DNA from 4 places in the Methylobacterium sp. J-043 genome. Region 2 is predicted to be linked to each of the others. Evidence: predicted binding sites of a transcription regulator. Region 2 holds the regulator's gene; each other region holds the start of a gene.

Region 1 (3,206 bases), on a different contig from region 2:
AGCCCGGTGACGAAGCTGCCGAGATCGGTTGCGATCAAGGTCTACAGCCACAGTGCCAGTTCTGATGGATCGCCTTAGCGCAGCAGGTCGGCGAAGGCACGTACATCCTCGGCGGCCTGCCTCAGTTTCGCCGGGGCAATGCAGAGCGCTTCAGTGAATTCGCCATCCTTCCTCGATAATGCGGCTGGATCACTGGTGAGCCACCGAGTGATGCGGCGCTTGGAGGGGGGCGGGCGGACGATAGTCGCGCCATTGCCCTCTGCCTCCGTCGCGCGACCCAGCGCCAGACGATGTCGTAGCTGCCGGTAAAGCCCCGCGCGCAGTTCGCGGTGATGCCCGTCGTGCCAATCCGCCGGGTGCTCATCCGTGATCCCGAAGCGCGCTTCTTACCGCACGCGCTTTGTGCACCGACCCGACGCGCGGGCCGATACAGATCGTGTCGTGGTTCGTGCGCCGCTGGAGCGTCGAGGTCACCTTCCAAGAAGCTCGCCGCCATCTCGGCGTCGAGACGCAACGACAGTGGTCCGACACGGCAATTGCCCGCACCGCACCCTGCCTGCTCGGCCTGTTCTCCGTGATGCTGCTGGCCGCACGGCTCCCAACCCGCCAACGGCAATGCATTGCCGCCGCAGCATGGTACCGCAAGCCGCGTCCGACTTTCGCCGATGCCCTGGCCGCGGTGCGTTACGCGATCTGGCGCGTGCGGGGTTTGGCGACATCACCGCGCCAATACGTTCGAACAAAACCGCGTTTCCGCGTGCCCGCGCCCTGGGTCTATGCCCCCTGCCACGCCGCATGATTGGCCAAAGTCGAGCTGAGAGTACGGTTCGACAAGGATGCTTCAATCGCTGACAATCCGGTCCCGTCCGACTTCAAGCCGGTCGGCACCATTCTTTGCAAGTCCGCGACCGTGGGTCCGGATAGCTGCGTAGACGATTTCACGGGCATGCCCAAAACCCTACTGGCGCTCGTCTCCAACAGTGGCGGTGGCTGTTAATCTTGGGTTGTCGCGATCCAGCTTAAGCGGTTTCTTCCACGATGAGCCATCAACATCCTGTATCGGGCATTGCGAAGCGCCTCCTATCCCAATGCCCAATGTCGCTTTTGGGCAAAGCTGCAGCGAGACCCGGATGCCGCCACGGCTACGCGCGCTTCACATTCACGCGTGTTCACGATATGTTCTGAGCAGTATCTGAGTTGTTGCTGACCTCGCTGGCTTGCCGACCTTGGCAGTAAGATGCAATCTAACGGCGAGGAGAAGACGCTGATGGGCTTTTTCACGGACGAAGAATTACTGCAGCTTAAGATCAAGAAGATGATCCTGCATGTTGTCGGCGATGGAGATTTCGAGGCGCAGCCTGAGCTTCCAGCAGTTCAGCAGGGAGACTTTTTTCTTGCCCGAATCGGTGAAATCAATGCATCTGGTTTATTTAGATTTGAAGCCGGCTCGGCCACCAAAACCACTCTTGAGGCTATGGCAACAGGGAAGCAATCGTTCGAGAAGGGCGGACAAGCCTTAGCAAAAGCTTTCTCCGAATCGCACGTGGGAGCCAGCAAAGATGGAGCCTTTTTCGTATTCGAGTTGAAGCCTCTCAACGCGGGGGTGAAATTGTACGCGATGTTCAAGATCGACTACAAATCCGCTATCGAGCGCACGAGACAAGACGGAGCAATCCAGCTTCGGAAAATTGTCGAAGCTTTCATTGAAGATCGGAAAGTCGTTCAAAAATCTTGCCTCATAAAGGTAGCGCATGGCGTCGCCCTTTCAGATGTTTCAGCGAAGGATCGGATCGGACAAGCCCCTAATCTAACTGACTATTTTCAGAAATTCTTGGGCGTTCACCGAGAACGGTCGGACGAGGAATTAAATAAGTCTGCCTTGAACAGCGTGCGCAATGCGCTGAACGACGTTCAGTTGCATCTGCCGCAGAAGGATGTCGGCAAGGCTTTCGCGCTCGCCAAGGATGCCCTGCGGCATCGGCAAAGGATCGACACGAACGCAATTCACGAAGCTGTGCTTGCAGCTGCTGGGCCGGATCCTGCCGACGAGGCGAAGGCGGCGATTGATGCCGCGGTCGAAAAGCAGATCCGGAAACAGCGCCTGACGGGGTTGGCTTTCAAGCCCAACGCCCAAGCGCTACGTCGATCGCCGCGGCGTCGCGTGAAGACGGTGGAGGGCGTTGTCATCGAGTACCCTGCCGAACTTGAAGAAGTCTCTGTCCGTCGCGTCACCCACAAGGACGGACGGGCAACACTGACGATCGATACGAAGCACATTGAGCATGACGTCCTTGTCCCCGACAAAACTGTCCCATGAGGTGGATGCTCTGGTCGCGCAGAACCTCGCCGTCTTGGTCGAGACACCAGAGCATGTCATCCTTTCAGGGTTATCCGCTGAGAACGCGCGGCATGTGGGTCAACTGACCCGCGATCTCGTATGGGCGGCGATGTTTGAGGATGGAGCGGAGGCTGAGTGTGAGATAGCGGATCTCGGGGAGGATCTCGCGCCATACCGAGTTCGGATCGACAAGCCGCCTGCGCCATCGGAAACCGTGCGTTTGCTGACGTGCGCGGGATTTGCGCAATGGCTTGGGTTATCTAACGTCGCAGGACGGATCGAGGTTTGTCCGGCATCAGCGAACTTCACCACGTACGGATTTACCGTGTCGGCCTGGGGCGCTCAGGCCTTGCCGCCCGACAGGCCCGAGATCAAATCCCCACGCAAGCTCGTGCGCGAAGCTGGATCAGCCCGCATCGTGCCGGATGACATTCGTCCCTGGTTACTGGATGAGAAATCTGAGCCGCTCTGGCGTGATCGCGTGTTTCAAACTTGGGCGATTCAGGCGAGCGTTGCGCTTTCGCGTGCCTTATCCAGCGAGATCATGGACGAAGGCGAGACGCTGGTCTTTTCGGGACCACCGAAGCTCCAGACCAAACCCGGCGTCTTCGATTGGGATCGCGATTCGGACCGGGATGGATTCGGAGCGCTGCAAGCGGCGGCCCGATGGGTTTTTGAAAATGACCGAGAAGTCGAAACGCGCCATCGGCTCATGGCAATGGAAGTCGCTCGCTCCGCCTCCAGCAGCGCTCAGATCCCCGTGATCTTCACGGAGAACACAGTTCATCTCCTGGAAGGCGCACGCCTTGCTTTCCAAATGGGCCTGGAGGATCTGAGTAAGGATACAATCAAGGCGCTGACCGATCTC
Region 2 (3,206 bases):
TGGTGATGCTCGGCGCGATCCTCGTCGACCGCCCGGCGCTCAGCCTGCGCAACCTCGCCCTCGCGGCGATCCTGGCGCTCGCCCGCGAACCGGAGGCGCTGCTGGGCCCGAGTTTTCAGATGTCGTTCGGCGCGGTGGCCGGCCTCATCGCCTGCGCGCCGCTCATCGACGGGCGGGTCTTACGAACCGACAGCTCGTCCCGGATCGCGCGGGCCGCCTCATGGGTGGCGAAGGCGGTGGTCGGAACGTTTGCCACGACGCTGGTGGCGCAGCTCGCCACCGCGCCGTTCGCGACCTACCACTTCCAGACCGTGCAGCCCTTCGGCCTCGTCGGCAACGCGCTGACCCTGCCGCTCGTCTCGCTCGCGGTGATGCCCGCGGCGGTACTCGGCATGCTGGCCTATCCCTTCGCCCTCGACCGTCCGGTCTGGTGGCTGATGGGGCTTGCGGTGCGCGGCATGCTCGAGATCTCCGCCTGGATCGCGGGGTTTGGGCAGGCCACCGTCGTGCTGCCGGCCTTCGGGACGGGTGCGCTGATGCTGCTCGCCGTCGCCCTGCTGCTGGCAACACTCCCCGTATCGCGGCTGCGTCTCCTCGCCCTCATACCGGCCGGGCTTGGAATCGCCCTCGCCGCGAGCCCGATCCGGTACGACATCTATATCGATCGGGATGGGGCGGGCGCTGCGGTCCGCGGCAAGGACGGCCGCCTCGTAGTCCTCGGACGCCCGCCCGGCTTCGTACTCGAACAATGGTTGAAGGCCGACGGTGACGGGCGCCGTCCGGAGGCCGCAACCGGCGCCGCCGGTCCGCGCTGCGACCGGATCGGCTGCACCCTCACGGCGGTGGACGGCCGTGCCGTCGCCCTCGTCACCGACAAGCGCGCCTTCGCCGAGGATTGCGCCCGGGCCGACATCCTCATCAGCCGCTTGCGTGCCCCGCCTGGCTGTGCCGCGCCGCTGATCGCCGACCGGGCATTTCTGGCGGCGCGGGGGGCCACAGCGATCCGCCTTGGAACAGCAGGGCCTGACATCGTCACCGCGCGAGGGGCCGATCGGCTGCAGCCCTGGCAGCCCCGTCCTTCCGGCACGACAACGCCGGCAGCCCTGTCGGACTCCCAACCTTTCAACGATCCGAGTGCGGCGGATCCGTCAGACCCGCCGCACGCCGAGAACCCTCAGTAACGGCGCACGAGGCTCACGAGCTTGCCCTGGATGCGCACTCGGTCGGGACCGAGCACGCGGGTCTCGTAGGCCGGGTTGGCGGCTTCCAGCGCGATCGACGAACCGCGGCGGCGCAAGCGCTTGAGCGTCGCCTCCTCGTCGTCGATCAGCGCGACGATGATTTCGCCGTTGTTGGCGGTCTCCTGCTTGTGGATCACCACGAGATCGCCATCGAGGATGCCGGCCTCGATCATCGAATCGCCGCGCACTTCCAACGCGTAGTGTTCGCCGCCCGCCAGGAAGTCGGGGGACATCGAAATCGAATGGCTCTGGCTCTCGATCGCCGAGATCGGCACACCGGCAGCGATCCGGCCCATCACTGGCACCATCACCGACTGGCCCTTGCCGTCATGGGCCTGAAGCATGGCAGGCTTCGGCGCGGCAGGCTTGGCCGAAAGGCCGCCCTCGACCACGCTCGGCGTGAAGCGTCGCGGCTCGGACGATGCGGGCTTGGCCGCCGGCATATCGGGCATGCGCAGGATCTCGATCGCCCGAGCCCGGTTCGGCAGACGGCGGAGGAAGCCGCGCTCTTCCAGCGCCATGATCAGGCGGTGGATGCCGGACTTGGATTTCAGGTCGAGCGCGTCCTTCATTTCGTCGAATGACGGCGGAACACCGCTCTCCTGCATCCTCTGCTGGATGAACTGGAGCAGTTCGAGTTGCTTGCGGGTCAGCATGCGGCACCTGCTGTCGAGCGCGGGCCGAGGGCGCCGCAGAATCGTTGAAAACAAAGCACGAACAGCCTAGACGTTCCTCTCCTGTTCCGCAAGCATACCTCGGGAAGCGAAAGAGGCGGCGGAGCTGTCGCCCCGCCGCCTCTCCTGTCGTACCGTGCAGCCGGATCAGGCCGGGATCACGTCGACGATCTCGTAGGTGTCAGGATCGATGATGACGATGTCGTCCCCGACGAGAATGAATTGCAGGCCGCGATAGGCCGGCACCACCGAGAGAATCGCCGGGGGTAGCGGGTGCAGCGAGACCGAGCGCGGGATTGCCGTGCCGACGCGGACGGCGAAGTTGACATTCGTGACGGCGCGAACGCTGGAACGGGTGATCGACTGGCGGAACTCGCCGCGTTGCGTCGAGCTCAGGTTCTTCGAAGCGCCCCGCGCCTCGGTGGCGGCCCCACGACCACCTCGCTCGCCGGCACCGCCGCGTTCACCCGCCGCATCCCGCCCGCCGCGCTCGCCGGCCCCATCTCGGCCGTCACGCCCGCCGCGCTCGCCCGGCCCGTCTCGTCCGTCCCGTCCGCCGCGCTCGCCTGCGCCGCCGCGGTCGGTCTGCCCGGACTCGCGGTTGCCGCGCTCGCTCGGCTGTTCGGCACGGGCCGGGCCACCTTCGCGCCCGCCACGGCTACCCGGCTCTCCACTCTCGCCGGCGCGCGACGCGCCACCGGGTGCCCCGCCGCTCTCGCCGCCACGGGTCCCACCGACATCGGCGGCCCCACGGGCACCGCCTGCGCCGCCGGCCTCGCCCGCGCCGCCCCGTGCTCCGCCGGCCGCACCGCCACCGGCGCCGCCAGCGCCGCCAGCGCCTCCACCGGCACCGCCTGCGCCCATCCCGGCACCTCCTGCGCCAGCACCACCGCCCCCGGCCCCCCCGGCCCCAACACCGCCGCCGCCGCCGCCTTGAGCGAGTGCGGTTGCCGCGCCCAACATCAGGATCGCCGCCGTCGCCGTGCTGCGAAAGAGTTTCGTCATGTTCCGTCCCTGTTTCTTCTCAGCGACCGACTTGGTGCCGAAGCCGGGGACGCAACGGCAACCCTCGCAAAACCGTTCCCGGAATAAGCTCTCCAGCTTGTTCTTCGGGAAAACCGTGGGGTTGCACGAATGGATACGCTTGAGTCTTTCGGCGTCCGAAAGTCAGGCTGTCATGTGCTTGGGAAGACTGAGACGGGGGAACCGCGCTTGAGCTGACCCTCGTGCCGCCCGGGCCTCTCTCCCCCCGCACTGGGAAGGCCGAGGCACGGTAGCCGACAGGGCTTGC
Region 3 (3,206 bases), on a different contig from region 2:
CCGGAAAGCATCGTCCGAAAGACCGAGATGCCGACGTAGGGCGGAGGCCTCCGCCCCCTTCCCCACCGCCTCGATCGTGACGAGATCACGCTCGGACGCGCCCGTCCGCGCCGATGCCAGCGCCTGCCGCTGCGCCTTCAGCCGCGCGTCGTCGGCATCCGGCGCGGCCAGCACCAGCACCCGCGATGTCCCGCGATAGCCCGACAGCGGATCAGCCCCCGCCGCTCCGGCGGCGCCGCACACCGCCAGCATCGCCGCCGTCACGGCTGCCGTCTTCCACGCCATCGCGAACCTCCGCTGTTGTGCCGCCAAGCATCGCAAGACCATGCATTGCCGGAACCAGCGCGCGACCCATCTGCCCGGTTCCACCCCGAACGAACCCCGGAGGGCTCCATGGCAGTCGTCAACCGTCGGATCGTGCTGGCTGCGCGCCCGCACGGCGAGCCGAAGCCCGAACATTTCCGCCTAGAAGAGGGGCGCACGCCGACACCGCAACCAGGCGAGGTGCTGCTGCGGACCCGCTGGCTCTCCCTCGACCCCTACATGCGCGGGCGGATGAGCGCGGCGAAATCCTATGCCAAGCCCGTCGAGATCGGCGAGACCATGGTCGGTCAGACGGTGAGCGAGGTGGTCGCCTCGGAGAATCCGGCCTTCGCCGAGGGCGATCTCGTACTGGCCAATGCCGGCTGGCAGGAATTCGCCGTCTCGGACGGCCAGAATCTGCAGCGCATCGACCCCGCCGACGGGCCGCCGAGCCAGTTCCTCGGCATCCTCGGCATGCCCGGCATGACCGCGTATACCGGGCTTCTGGAGATCGGCCGGCCACAGCCGAAGGAAACCGTGGTGGTGGCCGCCGCCGCGGGGCCGGTCGGTTCCCTCGTCGGCCAGATCGCCCGCATCAAGGGCGCGCGGGCCGTCGGCATCGCAGGGGGCGCGGAGAAATGCGCCTACCTGACCGAGACGCTCGGCTTCGACGCAGCGGTCGACCACCGCGCCGCCGATTTCCCCGATGCGCTCGCCCGCGCCTGCCCCGACGGGATCGACGTGTATTTCGAGAATGTCGGCGGGGCGGTGTTCGACGCGGTGCTGCCGCTCCTCAACGACTTCGCGCGGGTGCCGGTCTGCGGCCTCGTCGCGAGCTACAACTTGAGCGAACTCCCCGCCGGGCCCGACCGCTCGCCGGTGCTGATGCGTGCCATCCTCACCAAGCGGCTGACGCTGCGCGGCTTCATTGTCTGGGATTTTGCCGCGATGCACGACGATTTCGTGCGCGACGTCGGCGGCTGGCTGCGCGCCGGACGGGTCCAGGCGCGCGAGGACGTGGTCGAGGGCCTGGAGAACGCACCGGCCGCTTTCTCCGGAATGCTGCGGGGCGCCAATTTCGGCAAGCTCGTCGTGAAGGTCGCCTAATCGGGACCGCGCATCGACGAACGTGATGCGGCTTGTCGAGCAACGAGAACAGAGATAGAACATTCGCGGCGGCTACGACACGCGGTGGTTAGCGGGCACAACGGTCGCGAATGGCTTGCCCGGACGGGGCGGCACCCTCAAGAGTCGCGGCCATCGCGGGCGTGACGTACAATGCCCTGTGAGATCGGACCGGATGGAGAGATGAGATGGCGGGCAGCGTCAACAAGGTGATTCTGGTCGGCAATCTCGGGCGCGATCCCGAGACCCGGCGTCTGTCCTCGGGCGATCCCGTGGTGAACCTGCGCATCGCGACGTCGGAGTCCTGGAAGGACAAGGCGTCGGGCGAGCGCAAGGAAAAGACCGAGTGGCACTCGGTCGTGATCTACAACGACAACCTCGCCAAGGTCGCGGAGCAGTATCTGCGCAAGGGCTCGAAGGTCTACATCGAGGGCCAGCTCCAGACCCGCAAGTGGACCGACCAATCGGGCGCGGAGAAGTACACCACCGAGGTGGTGCTGCAGCGCTTCCGCGGCGAGATGACGATTCTCGACGGCCGGGGCGGTGGCGGCGGCGGCGACTTCGCGGGCGAGGACGAGGGCGGCGGCCAGATCAGCCGCGGCGGCGACCGGGGTGGTGATCGCGGCGGCGACCGCGGCGGGCGGGACGATTACGGCTCGAGCCGCTCCGGCGGCGGCGACCGCCGGCCCTCCTCGGGCGGCGGCGGCGGCGGCAAGCCGAACTACGACCTCGACGACGACATTCCGTTCTAGAGCATCGTCCCGAACGGTGGTTGCCGGCTTTCGGAAAAAACGATGCAAAAACAAAAGCCTAGAGCATGGTCCCGGATCCGACATCCAGGACCATGCTCTAGGATTTCAATCGAGAAACGGCCTTGGGAAGGGTCGGCGCGAACAGCGCCGGCCCTTTTTTCGTATCGGATGGTGAAGTGTCTGCCGGTGGCAGGATGTTTTGACGAATCGTGAATGCGGGCACGGATCGCCGTGACAGCCTGCACGAACGCGAAACGCGTTCACGTCGCACCGAGCCTGCCCGGAATGTCGGCATCACGGGCGAACGCGGGTCGGAACAGAGGCTTCATCGCAGCCACGTGCCGATGTTCAGCATCGGCGAAATGACAGTTGCAGCGGGCCACATGACGTCCCGCAGCGGCCGCTCCCGGTGGCGGTGTCGAAATCTTGCGCCATAATCATTTCGCGCCGCAACGGCGAAAGGAGCAGCCAGGGATCCATGCTGAACACTGCGTCGAACGCGCCCGTCGCGGAGGAGCGTCCCCTGGAAAAGGCGCTCGGCCACCAAGTCCGCCTGCTGCGACGGGAGCGCGACCTGTCGGTGGCCGACCTCGGCAGCGCGGCCGGCATCTCTCCGGGCATGATCTCCAAGATCGAGAACGGGGCGATCTCGCCCTCGCTCGCTTCGATCAACGCGATCGCCTCGGCCCTCAACGTGCCGATCACCGCCCTCTTCGCCGCCTTCGAGGAGACCCGTGACTGCAGCTACGTGAAGCGCGGCCAGGGCGTGCCGATCGAACGGCGCGGCACCAAGGTCGGGCATCTTTACGAGCTCCTCGGCGCCGGCATCCGCGGCGACGTGGTGGTGGAGCCCTATCTCATCACCCTGCAGGACGAGGCCGAGGCCTATACGAGTTTCCGCCATGTCGGGACGGAATTCATCTACATGCTGACCGGCGAGGTGATCTATCACCACTCGGGCCAGGACTATCACTTGGCGCCCGGCGATGCGCTGATGTTCGATTCGAACGGCCTGCACGGCCCGGC
Region 4 (3,206 bases), on a different contig from region 2:
TCCGTCGTTTGGCGCACCGGTTCTTCCGCATAGCCGAGGCGGCGCTTGGCCAGGGCGAAGCGGCGGCGGATCAGGTCGGCATAGGGGCCCTGCCCGATCATGCGGGTGCCGAAGGCGGCGTCGTAGGCCTTGCCGCCGCGGGCCCCGCTCAGCAGGGAGAAGACGTGCGCCTTGCGCCCCGGATAATGCTCCGAGAACCAATCGCCGACCAGTTCGTCGAGTTCGTGCGGCAGGCGCAGCAGCACGTAGTTGGCCTCCCGCGCGCCCGCCGTCCGGGCCGCTTCGAGGATCGCCTCGATCTCGTGATCGTTGAGCGAGGGGATGACGGGTGCGGCGATCGCCATCACCGGCACACCCGCCTCACTCAGGCTCCGGATCGCCTCCAGGCGCTTGCGCGGATGCGGCGCGCGCGGCTCCATGCGGCGGGCGAGATCCGGATCGAGGGTGGTCACGGAGATCGCCACCTTCACGAGATCCTGCGCCGCCATCTCGGCGAGGAGATCGCGGTCGCGCAGGATCAGGTTCGACTTCGTGACGATGCCGACGGGATGGCGGAACCGGGCCAGCACCTCCAGCACGGCGCGGGTGATGCCGTGCGTGCGCTCGATCGGCTGGTAGGGGTCGGTCGCGGTGCCGAGCGCGATGGTCCGCGGCCGGTAGCCCGGCGCCGACAGCTCGCGCTCCAGCAGGGCGGCCGCATCGGGTTTCGAAAACAGCCGCGTCTCGAAATCGAGACCCGGCGAGAGCCCGACATAGCCGTGGTTCGGCCGGGCGAAGCAGTAGACGCAGCCGTGCTCGCAGCCGCGATACGGATTGATCGACCGGTCGAACGAGATGTCCGGCGAGGCGTTGCGGGTGATGATGTGGCGGGCGCGTTCCGGCGTCACCTCCGTACGCCGGACACGTTCCGCCTCCCCCGGCCAGCCATCGTCGAAGGTCTCGTGCCGGGTCGCCTCGAAGCGCCCCTCCGGGTTGGCGGTCGCCCCGCGACCGCGCCGTGCCTCCGGCGCGACCGGGGAACCGCCGTGTGAGAAGCCGGTCGGCTTTCCCCGAAGCGGCGTCTGTCCGTCACCCACCCCGAACCCCACCGTCATGCCATGCTCGCGTTCTTCATAAGAACATAGCGCGAACATGAAAAGCGGGGATGCACAAGTTTCATGCAGGTGAGGGCTTTGTCCGTCCTCCGGGGCCGTCGAAGGCGAGGGCAGCGCAACGAGTGCTTTGCGAAGGCGGAAAATCGGGTATTCGCCCCCCATGATCTCCGGCCTCATCCACGTGGCGCGATCCGCCGACCCTGCCGCGATCGAGTGCCTCGCCGACACGCTGAGCGCACTCGTCGCGGGCGTGGCGGCCGGGCTCGTGGGCGACGCGGTGATCGTGACGGCGGAGGCCTGCCCCGCGCTTGAGACGGTGGCCGAAGGCAGCGGCGCGACCTTGGTTGTGCGCCCGCCCGGCGCCAACCCGTGGAGCGCGGGCGCGCGGGCGGCGCGGCGCGAGTGGCTGCTGTGCCTGGAGCCGGGCGACATCCCGGCGGAGGGCTGGATCCGCAGCCTCGACCGCTTCGTCGGCACGGCGCGGCCGGACATGGCGCTCGGCCGGATGCGACGGGCATACGGTGCTCTACCGGCTCGGATCGCCGCACGAGGAGAGAGCGTGGTCGGCGCGCGCGGACCGCGGGCGGGCGATGTGGTGCGGCGGGAGCGGGTGCTGGCGGGCCTGCCGTTCTCGCCCCGCCTCAAGGTGCGGATGCTGACCGCCCGGCTCGACCGCGCCTGAGCCCGCGACCGGCCACGCCTCGGCGAGCACGTCAGCTCACCCGGAACCAGGTCGGGGCCGAGCGCAGCAATACCACCAGCGCGGTCGCCACCAGGGCGGCCCCCAGGGTGATCTCGGCCGAATGCGCGTAGCCGGACCGTTCCAGGACGGTGGCGGCCGAGGCGATGGTGAGGCCGATACCGGCCGGAGCGAGGCAGCTGGGCAAGGCGTTCATGCGCCGACCCTAGACGCGATCGCTTGCGCGAGCGTTACGCCGGGCCGCCCTGATTCTTCAGCACTCCGTGAGGATGGGTCGATGCTACAAGGAAGCGGGTGCCGGAACGCGAAAAAGCCGCTCCGATGCCGGAACGGCCTTGCCGCATCGCTTCCCAGGGAAGCGGACGCTTGGTGTCTCGCCCCCGGCTGCACCGACACGCCCCGAAGGCGGTCAGGGTCCGGGATTTGGGCGAGACCGGCTTACTTGATCTCTCTTACTTGATCTTGGCTTCCTTGAACTCGACGTGCTTGCGCGCGACCGGGTCATACTTCTTCATGACCATCTTCTCGGTCTGCGTGCGGGAGTTCTTCTTCGTGACGTAGAAGTAGCCCGTGTCGGCGGTCGAGACGAGGCGGATCTTGACGGTAACGGCCTTGGCCATGGCGTGGCGCTCCTAAAGCGGGTCGAGGGGCGATTCGCTGGTGGCGGCGCCAGCGCGGGCGAAACGCAAAAGGCCGGGAAGCCCCGGCCGAATTCCGGCGCGGTCAATGCCCGATGGGGGGCGTTTCGTCAAGCCGGACTGTGCCCGCGCAGGCGGGCGCCAGCGATTGGGGCCGGCCGAAACCCAGGGTGATCGCTCTGAAGCGATGGCCTTGTCACCGCGGCGGGTAGGTGTGCCCCTCGGCCGGGAAGCGGCCCGCCTGCACCTCGTCGGCATAGGCGCGCACCGCCTCCTCGATATGAGCGCGCAGCGAGCCGTAGCTCTTGACGAAGCGCGGCACCCGGTCGCTCAGGCCGAGCATGTCCTCGAGCACGAGGATCTGCCCGTCGCAGGCCGCGGTAGCGCCGATGCCGATGGTCGCCGCGCGGATCGTCGGGTCGGTGGCGATGGCCCGCGCCACCGGCTCGACGATGCCTTCGAACACGATGGCGAAGGCGCCCGCATCGCTGATCGCGCGGGCATCGGCCCGCAGGCGGTCCTCGTCGCCGGCCCCGTGCCCCTGCACCTTGAAGCCGCCCATGGTGTTCACCGATTGGGGGGTGAGGCCGATATGCCCCATCACCGGCACGCCGCGCTCGGTCAGGAAGGCGACCGTCTCGGCAAAGCGCGCGCCGCCCTCCAGCTTGATCGCCCCGGCGCCCGTTTCCTTGAGGACGCGGGCGGCGTTGAGGAAAGCCTGCTCGCGGCTCGCCTCGTAAGAGCCGAACGGCATGTCGACCACGACGAGGGCGC

Evidence for each region. Region 2 encodes LexA, which represses DNA repair genes until DNA is damaged. Its sites were predicted from a motif close to TGTTCNNNNTGTGTTCNG; they were not measured.
Region 1: a site for LexA is predicted at 1,167-1,184, ahead of MKK50_RS13635 (nucleoid-associated protein). Genes of this name have one in related genera too.
Region 3: a site for LexA is predicted at 1,455-1,472, ahead of ssb (single-stranded DNA-binding protein). Genes of this name have one in related genera too.
Region 4: a site for LexA is predicted at 1,115-1,132, ahead of MKK50_RS19110 (PA0069 family radical SAM protein). Genes of this name have one in related genera too.

The regions. Positions count from the first base shown of each region.
Region 1 covers NZ_JAKSYB010000049.1:96,380-99,585, reverse strand. Annotated here, with positions in the region: partial or broken gene MKK50_RS13645 (transposase) at 1-17, opposite strand, end outside; gene MKK50_RS13640 (hypothetical protein) at 437-799, shown strand; gene MKK50_RS13635 (nucleoid-associated protein) at 1,268-2,317, shown strand; gene MKK50_RS13630 (hypothetical protein) at 2,283-3,206, shown strand, end outside.
Region 2 covers NZ_JAKSYB010000058.1:409,638-412,843, reverse strand. Annotated here, with positions in the region: gene MKK50_RS17230 (ComEC/Rec2 family competence protein) at 1-1,181, shown strand, start outside; gene lexA (transcriptional repressor LexA) at 1,175-1,897, opposite strand; gene MKK50_RS17220 (DUF1236 domain-containing protein) at 2,063-2,920, opposite strand.
Region 3 covers NZ_JAKSYB010000042.1:154,142-157,347, reverse strand. Annotated here, with positions in the region: gene MKK50_RS09800 (DUF4174 domain-containing protein) at 1-285, opposite strand, end outside; gene curA (NADPH-dependent curcumin/dihydrocurcumin reductase) at 394-1,410, shown strand; gene ssb (single-stranded DNA-binding protein) at 1,617-2,180, shown strand; gene MKK50_RS09785 (helix-turn-helix domain-containing protein) at 2,659-3,206, shown strand, end outside.
Region 4 covers NZ_JAKSYB010000063.1:238,077-241,282, forward strand. Annotated here, with positions in the region: gene MKK50_RS19110 (PA0069 family radical SAM protein) at 1-1,094, opposite strand, end outside; gene MKK50_RS19115 (hypothetical protein) at 1,255-1,776, shown strand; gene MKK50_RS19120 (hypothetical protein) at 1,808-1,990, opposite strand; gene rpmG (50S ribosomal protein L33) at 2,247-2,414, opposite strand; gene panB (3-methyl-2-oxobutanoate hydroxymethyltransferase) at 2,629-3,206, opposite strand, start outside.